Regions from separate parts of the Enterococcus sp. AZ128 genome, predicted to be linked through region 4. Evidence: riboswitches for the same ligand, from Rfam matches in the RefSeq annotation. Region 4 holds a riboswitch; each other region holds the start of a gene.

Evidence for each region. A riboswitch is a leader RNA that binds a small molecule or an ion and turns the genes downstream of it on or off. The one in region 4 is predicted to bind magnesium.
Region 1: it holds a riboswitch for magnesium, as region 4 does, so the genes downstream of both, IGI38_RS06865 (MgtC/SapB family protein) here and mgtA (magnesium-translocating P-type ATPase) in region 4, are expected to answer to the same signal.
Region 2: it holds a riboswitch for magnesium, as region 4 does, so the genes downstream of both, IGI38_RS17225 (ABC transporter permease subunit) here and mgtA (magnesium-translocating P-type ATPase) in region 4, are expected to answer to the same signal.
Region 3: it holds a riboswitch for magnesium, as region 4 does, so the genes downstream of both, IGI38_RS17235 (LCP family protein) here and mgtA (magnesium-translocating P-type ATPase) in region 4, are expected to answer to the same signal.

The regions. Positions count from the first base shown of each region.
Region 1 is NZ_JBIORZ010000001.1:1,403,832-1,406,036, forward strand. It holds gene IGI38_RS06860 (GNAT family N-acetyltransferase) at 1-69, opposite strand, end outside; gene IGI38_RS06865 (MgtC/SapB family protein) at 74-757, opposite strand; M-box (ykoK) riboswitch at 895-1,064, opposite strand; gene IGI38_RS06870 (hypothetical protein) at 1,147-1,269, opposite strand; gene IGI38_RS06875 (hypothetical protein) at 1,283-1,519, opposite strand; gene IGI38_RS06880 (conjugal transfer protein) at 1,944-2,205, opposite strand, start outside.
Region 2 is NZ_JBIORZ010000002.1:1,133,361-1,135,565, forward strand. It holds gene IGI38_RS17225 (ABC transporter permease subunit) at 1-876, opposite strand, end outside; M-box (ykoK) riboswitch at 1,058-1,227, opposite strand; gene IGI38_RS17230 (LysR family transcriptional regulator) at 1,532-2,205, shown strand, end outside.
Region 3 is NZ_JBIORZ010000002.1:1,136,028-1,138,232, forward strand. It holds gene IGI38_RS17235 (LCP family protein) at 1-1,003, opposite strand, end outside; M-box (ykoK) riboswitch at 1,085-1,253, opposite strand; gene IGI38_RS17240 (Nramp family divalent metal transporter) at 1,677-2,205, shown strand, end outside.
Region 4 is NZ_JBIORZ010000001.1:1,083,261-1,085,465, forward strand. It holds gene IGI38_RS05315 (PLP-dependent aminotransferase family protein) at 1-79, shown strand, start outside; gene IGI38_RS05320 (nitroreductase family protein) at 80-799, shown strand; M-box (ykoK) riboswitch at 849-1,013, shown strand; gene mgtA (magnesium-translocating P-type ATPase) at 1,339-2,205, shown strand, end outside.

The DNA of each region.
Region 1 (2,205 bases), 320 kb from region 4:
CAATAACTCGTTTCGCAGAATAATCGCTTCCCGATAAGTTCGACTATCCCATCTAACTATAGTAAACACTGTTTTACCACGTTTCTTCCTCCTTTATTAGCTGATAAACTTCAAGTACCTCTTTGTTTCTCGATAAATGAGCAATGATTTCCTTCATTGCCAGATCCATATTTGAAGCGGGTTCAAGCTCAACTTGTAGTTGAACCATATCTCCGGCAAGGTCTTGACATACAAAATGACAGAATGATAAATAATACCGATCTAATTGAGCGATAGTTTCTGTTCTTAGCGAAACTTCGGACGAATTTTTACCTGTAATGATCAAAAAGGAATTTTGCACGTTATCTATAGTATCAGGTCGATATACTTCCGCAATTTGATCAAATCGATGAGAAATAAAACGTATCACAATGTTAACAAAAGTGATCACAATTGCTGCCAAGAAACCTTCTTTAATCGATCCCGCACCAATCATTACTCCTACTGCAGCTGTACACCAAAGTGTCGCAGCAGTATTTAAACCTGTAACGCTAAAACCATCCCGTAAAATGATTCCCCCTGCCAAAAAACCTATCCCACTAACTACTTGTGCTGCTATTCTTGTTGGGCTAGTATCTGTCGTAAATGTCGAAGACAAAGAAACAAAAATTGTTGCCCCCAGTGAAACTAAAACCATCGTACGTACTCCAGCTAGTTTTTTTCGCCATTGACGTTCAATTCCAATCAATCCACCTGCCAATACACTCATAAACAACATAATTAAAAATCCATAGCATCACTTCCTCTCTAGATTATTAAAAATAAAAATGAATATGTTAAATAAAAAAACGGTTTTTCGCACAAAAACTCCGCGAAAAACCGTTCTAAAATCATCAAATCACATGACAAAATAAGACGTCGATCTAATCGTTGAGTTTTGGCACTATACAACGTAAAGACAAACATCTTAGCTACCTTAAGAAAAGCCTTGTATTCGACAATCCCTGTTCTACCCATTGGCGTCTCTCGACATTTTTGGGCAGTAGCCTATGTTTGCATAGGAGCCTCACCTAACAAATCATATTTTATTTTCATGGAAATAGTAACAAAATGAATTAGCTCTGTCAACAAATAGTTTTAGACTTGTAGGGACCTACAACAGTTTAGTTAACAGTCGGTTAGATTACTTATTTTCTTCGCCTCAAATTGTCGAGGAGTCATCATAAATTTTGTATGGATTCTTTTATTTGGATAGTAGTCCTCTAAATAATCTTGAATCAACACCTTCATCTCTATTTTACTTTTATGCTTGTTGGGTTCGATTAATTCTCGTTTGATTGATCATTCGATTACCGGCATCGTTAATATGAGTCCCAGGTTGGCTCATTGAATGTGTGATGTGGTGGTCGGTCAACAGCTCTTGATAGCCAAGAGACCGGTATTGGCTACCTCTACCGGAATAAATTACCGTAGGCAATTCTCCTTTATAAATTTGTAATGGATGGATGACAATTTCTTTTTTCATGTTTGAATCCACCATATAGCAACGTGGATTACGAGTTGCTATATGGTGGACAAATAGAGACGACAGTGATTACAAGGAATGTAAGTAATATCTGTCACCCAAACAGCATCGATTTGGCTCTGTTCAAATTGTCGATTCAATAAATTTTCTTTTACTATTTCTTCAATTGCTTTTACTCTACCATAAAAAGATTTGCGTCGATGAAATCCTTTTGCGCATAAATTCATTCCACGCATAAGGACAGCCACAACACGTTTATTGGTTTCGACTCCTTCATCATAAAATTGATAAATTTTTTAAAATATTGTCGTTTTCATTTTTCAAGGACTTTATCGAAATAGTTAGTACCACTACTTCTTTATTATGTCTCAACTACGACATATTGTACAAGTTTACAATAATTGGTTACCTATATACTTTTTGAACTCATCTTAGAACGTTATTCGCAATTGGTAATCTTCCAGTTTTCTCCTTTAGATAACAATAAGTTATATTGAAAATCATGAGTCACCTTTTCAACATCATCGAGATATTTCACTATGACTTTTACTCGAACCGAATTCTTTGTTTCAAAATAAATAGGATTAGTTATTTCTACAAATTGAAGATTTGTATTAATCGGTTGAATCACATTATTTTCAACATAATACTCCAATTCTTTTTCAGAAGCTGATGGATATAATTTAAAAAATGTTTCCAAA
Region 2 (2,205 bases), on a different contig from region 4:
GAAGAAGTACCAAATTTTAGGTAAATCGTAGAGCCAAAAGCTGCTGAACCTCGCAAAAGCTTTTGAAAATTGCTTGGTCAATGTTGCGTTTTTCAACAGGTGATAAACGATCGATTTAGGCGGCGTCGTACTTTCAACGTCTGTCTCATATTTGAAGTAATATGTTGCCCGAACCAAGGGCTGAAATACCAAAAAATTCAGGATCACTACATTCAGCAATAAGGCTAGAACTGCCCATAGACAAGCCTTGAAATCAGCACGTTCCAACGCAATTTGAATATACGAACCGATTCCTGGTAAAAAAAGCGTTGTATCTTTGGGAAGAGCGACAGATGCCTGTTCACTAGCAACCAAAGCAAACCAAGCCGCTGTTTGAGAAATAATCACGTTCCAAAGCAATCCCGGAATGGCATAAACAAATTCAAGTCGCCAAAATTTTCCCCAGGGATTGTATTTGAATTGCTCTGTGACATTAGACAAATCAGAAGGAATAACCTCCATGATTTGATACAGGGTCAACATGATGTTCCACGCCTGACCAGTGAAAACCGCAAAGACGGCGACACATTCAGCACCCAGCACATTTTCTGGAAATAACCCCAACAGCCAGGCAGTCGTAAACGTTAAGAACCCTAATAATGGTACGGATTCAAGAAAATTGACCAATGGCAGGATGATCCTTCTAGCGGTCTTGTACTTTACCGCCAGAAGGCCGAAAACAAAGGAGAACAGGAAGGACCAAAGCATCCCGACAATCATTCGAAACATCGTTCGAATGGAAAAATAGCCAAGATTTGCGACAGATAAAAAGTCATTCTGCTTGTTTGCTGTCGCTAAGAACTCCTCCGAGGGTAAGGTGTGAAGCGGGCGATTCATTTTTATCAGAGAAAAGATAAGAATGAATGCAAAAAGGGCCAAAATGAACAGGAAGGTGATATTTCCGACGATTTTTGTGATCCGTTCATTTTGCTTAGATGATACGTTTAAAACTTTCAATGTAAAAAACCTCCTAAATAATCATATTAAGGAGGTCGCCGAATAAATGAACAAGTCTATAAGGAAATCACGTTAATTGAGCTTTGGCTTTCTGAGACGTAAGAAAGGGATCTTCTAGTTATCTTGGGAAAGCCTTAATTCGACAATCCCTGCTTTACTCGTTACTGTCTCTCGACATTTCCGAGCGATAACCTGTGTTCTTCAGAGTAACCTCACCTAATATGATTATATTTTATTGTGCAAACTCATCATACTCGTGAAAAGTGATAAATCAATTGTCACTCAGGCCGGCAATGAATAGATGAAAGGGAAGCAGCCTTATTAATAAAGCTTTTTAGCAGCTTTTCGCTCTTTTTAGAAATGCTTTCCAGATTATTAAGATGCGTAATCGTTCCTCCTGATTTAGCGATAGGAATCCAATAATAGTTAACCTCCGTTGAAGAATGATTGTTATTTAATGTTTTTACTTGCCTAAAAGACAGTCACAGGAGCAAGATTAGGTTAACCTAAAATTTGCAGCAGGGATGTGAAAAAAATGTCGATTGAGAAATTAGAGTATTTCTACATTATCGCTAAATACAACAGCCTCTCAAAAGCTTCGCAGGAGTTGTATATCGGAATCTCCTCTTTGAGCTCGGCTCTTAAAAGTCTTGAGACTGAGCTTGGCTATGATCTATTTACACGTCATGGGAAGAAGTTAGTTTTGAGTGAAGAAGGCGAAAAAATTCTGCCTTTTGTAAAACGAATCATAGAGGAGGCCAAAAAGATTCAATTCCCTCTTTATCAAATGATTGATCGTCCGTCCTTTAAAGTAGGGATCAGCGATTCTGTTTTGATATTTGAAGCAGGGGAGTGTGCGTGCAGCAATGACAGCTATACGATCAACTATGTCAATGCCGCCCCTTTAGAATTGTTGAATCAGCTGAAGCAAAAGGAAGTCGATTTAGTAATAACCAGCAGTGTGGTTGATGACCCGCAATTTGAACGGACCTCTCTGATTCGCTCAAAAATATTGCTCGCCGCTAATGAATCTTTAGCAGAGAATGAACTGAGGCAGGCAGCCGCTGAGGATCTGGAAAAAATTCCTTTTATTGTTTTGACTGATCACCTCGGTCATCAGCAATTGACGCGAAGAACGGCTGATTATTTTAACATTGACCCTGAATATCTTTATTGCCATGATAGTCTAGGAATTCATAAATGGTTGAA
Region 3 (2,205 bases), on a different contig from region 4:
CCTGTACGGAGTAATCACTTTGATAGAGATATTGCCCGTTTGTATGAAAGGCAAATGTTTTCTTGTCCCGGTCGTCCTTTTTATCAATTCCGAGGCTCACCCGCAGTTCATGACTGACATATTGAATGCTATCTGGATAAAGTTCCACCATACTGCGTCCTTGATTACTGAAGGTTCGCCAATCAAAGGTGAGCTGTTGTTTCCCATAGCTGTTATAAGTCAACCCGTTTTTTATTAGATCTATCAGCTGGTCTGTTGTGATATCGGTTTGAATATTATTATCAAAAGAATCAATGATTCCTGTCAAATTTTTAACAGCCGTCTTTGATTTTAATTTTTTGCCGACGGATTGAATGATCTCCTGTTGACGAAAGCCCCTCATTATATCGTTATCACTATGGCGTTCACGAGCGTAGGAAAGTGCTTTTGTACCGTCAACATGCTGTTTTCCTTCATCGAAATGGATTGATCCGGGCCCATCTTTTGTAACGCCGTCAAAGGAATGTTGGACATTGATGTCGATTCCGTCAATTGCGTCAATGAACTTAATGAAGGACAGAAAATTAAATACACAGTAATGGTCTATCGGGATCTTCAATAATTTTTCCACCGTATTAACAGAAGCGGTTGGTCCATTAAAGGTGTAGGCCGCTTCGATTCGTTGATTGCCATGATAGCTTTTGGCAGCGATCGGAACAAAGCTGTCTCGCGGTAGGCTGCAAAAGGTGAGTTTTTTAGTTTTGTTGTTGACGGTAATGACCATCATCGCATCGGTTCTAGTTGTTCCTAGTTTTCTTTCGATAGTATTGTCGAGTCCCATGACTAAGAAGGATTCCGTATCACGTCCTTTTGTCGTTTGATATTCGTTTTTGATCGGATGGTAGCCATTGTCCAAGGTTTTTCTTAAGTGTTGGTTGACTAATAGGAAATAGGCGGAGACGGAGATGGTGCACATTAATATCGCGGCGAGACTAAGCAGAATAATTTTTTGCGATCGTTTCATGGTAAGACTTCCTCTCATTGTTACTAAATTTTTATCAACAAAAAGGATCGCCTTCTTATGCACAACAAGAAGGCGATCCTTTAATGTCCTCTCATCGTCTGAGTTTTGGCACTATACAACGTAAAGAACAATCTTAGCTATCTTTAGAAAAGCCTTAATTCGACAATTCCTGTTTTACACATTGGCATCTTTCGATGTTTCTGCGCAATAGCTTGTGTTTGTATAGAAGCCTCACCTAACAAGGTTATACTAGCTGTCAGCTGAGTATATAATAACGAGAACCAGATAATAAAAACAGTCGGATAGTTTTTCTTAATAATATATTTAAAAAAGAATAGATAGAATAAGCATTGTTAAATTAGGGAAAAGGCTTTACGATAAAATCGAAAAGGCGAATTCCTACCTTATAAAAAAACGATAACATTAATATTTCCAATGTTTAAATAACGAAATTACCCTATCTAGAAATTGAGGTGAAGCTAGGATCTGTTGAGAAGCATCGCTTGAGAACATATACGCTTCACATAACAGTTTATACTCATCAACGAATTATTTCAGGTTCTGTACATCTACATCAGGCCATTGCATAAAAATGGAGCTTGCGATATTTTAGGTATGCCTAAAAATCTGTATATAAATTTTGAAAGAGGGTATTTACTTGAATGATTCACAGATGAATAATAAAAACACGGCGCACAAGAAGCATCATTTAGTGGAATATGCAAATGGGCCGTCGCTTGAGGAAATCAATGGCACGATTGAAGTTCCGAAAGATATGGGATTTTTGAAAACATTATTTGCCTATTCTGGGCCAGGCGCTTTAGTCGCTGTGGGCTATATGGACCCTGGAAACTGGTCGACATCGATTACTGGAGGACAAAATTTTCAATACCTTTTGATGTCGATTATTCTCATTTCTAGTCTGATTGCGATGCTGCTGCAATACATGTCCGCAAAATTAGGCATTGTATCTCAAATGGACTTGGCACAGGCGATTCGAGCCAGAACCAGTAAATCATTGGGCATCGTCCTTTGGATTTTGACTGAGTTGGCAATCATGGCGACAGATATCGCAGAAGTTATCGGAGGGGCTATCGCACTGTACTTATTATTTCATATCCCGTTGTTCCTTGCCGTATTCATTACCGTTTTTGATGTCTTACTGCTGTTATTATTGACTAAAATCGGATTTAGAAAGATCG
Region 4 (2,205 bases):
CACTCGGTTAACAGAACAAACGCAAAAACAATTATTTATAAAATTGCAGGCTATTTCAAAGGAACTAAGGAGGAGCTAAATGGACGCATTAGAGATTATGAAGAAGCACAGAACTTATCGAAATTTTGATGAAGGTTATCAATTGCCAGATACCGACTTAGAAAAGATTTTACAAGCTAGTCGTCAAGCACCAAGTTGGATGAACGGGCAAATGTACAGCATCGTTGTAGTAAAAGATCTTGAAATACGCAAAAGACTTGTTGCGTTGAATCCTGGGAACCCTCATATGTTACATAGTTCAGTCTTTCTGATTTTTGTGGCAGATTTGAAACGCACACAAAAAGTAGCGGAGCATTATGGGGTCGATTATTTTATCAACAAAGGACTAGATCCATTGATTACTGCGATTACAGATACCGCTTTAGCATTAGAAAATGCAGTAATTGCAACGGAGGCTCTTGGATTGGGTTCTGTAGTAGTAGGATCAATTAGAAAAGATATATTGGAAGTAAGTAAATTGCTTAAACTTCCCGAATATGTATTTCCGGTTGCTGGTTTAAGTATTGGTAAACCAACTGTGGAAATGAGGATCAAGCCTCGTTTACCTGAAAAGGCTGTCATTCATTTTGACACTTATCAAGATTATGACTATAAATTGATTAATGAATATGATCAAACGATGGAAAAATTTGCTGAAGCTCGTGAAACAAAACTTTGGAGTAAAAAATTTGCAGACTACTTCAGTAACAAACCAAACAAGAAAATAGATGAGTTTCTGAAAATAAATAAATTCTTTTGAGCTAAAGTTTGACACTGGAAAGTAAGTAACATATAGTAGAAATGTAAATAAGAATAATTGTTAGGTGAGGCTCCTATATGGACACAGGCTGCTGCCCAAAAATGTCGAGAGACGCCAATGGGTAGAACAGGGATCATCGTGAAGGTGATTCATAACGTAGCTGACAGATTTTGTCTACGCCCTATAGTGCTAAAGCTCGACGATGAACATGAATGGATTTTCGCGCGTGCTCATTTTCGAGTGCGCGTTTTTTGATAGTCCGTGACTAGATTTTTGCAACTACAATAAGGATAAATAATTAGACTTGATATTGGGCTAAGGCGTAATTGGATGATAAGCGTACAAAACTAAAATCATTTTCTATTATATGGGAATTGTAATTTTAAAGTTTTGAGCGAACGATTAACCCTATAAAATATTTTGGAGTTATTCAAACAATTGAAAGGATGTGAGGAAGATGGACCATGAGGATAGTCGACCGAAGATTGAATATAATGGGGTGACTTTGGTTGTCCAGAAATTTAGGAGGAAAAACTATGATGAACAAAAAAAACCTTCTTGCTCGCAAAATCAATAAAGATCAAGAACTAAAGAAATTAGCGATTTTATCTGATCGCGACCTCTTCTTAAATCTGCGGACATCAATGCAGGGTCTGTCCGAAGAAGATGCGGAAAGCCGTTTGGAGGAATATGGTCCAAATGAAGTTTCTGCGCAAAAACCAACACCTGGAATTTTATTATTTTTACAAGCTTTTAACGATCCGTTTGTTTATGTTTTAGCTCTTTTAGCGATTGTTTCAGTGCTGACAAAGGATATTGAAGCAGCAGTAGTGATGACGCTTATGATTTTGGCTAGTGTTTTGATTACGTTTATTCAAGAATATCGTTCTCAAAAAGCTAGTATCGAATTAAAGGAAATGATCGAAAATACAGCGGCGATCACTCGAAATGGTGAAACGAAGGAAATCCCGATGGACGAAGTAGTACCTGGTGACATTTTGACGTTAGCGACTGGTGACATGATCCCAGCGGATGCTGTTCTAATTTGGACGAAAGACTTATTCGTCAATCAATCATCGTTAACGGGAGAATCAATGCCTGTCGAAAAGTACCTTGCGAAAGATACACTACTAACAGAAGAAACAACAGCATTGGATTTAACAAACCTAGTTTTTATGGGAACAGATGTGTTGAGTGGTCAAGGAAAAGCGATCATATTAAAAACAGGACAACAAACATTCTTTGGTGATATCGCAAAAAATGCAACCTCGAAGCGAGGAAAAACATCCTTCGATATAGGTTTAGCTAGAGTTAGCAAGCTATTACTCCGTATGGTGATGGTATTATTTCCACTTGTATTTTTAATTAATGGTTTAACGAAGGGAGATTGGAGCAGTGCGTTCTTT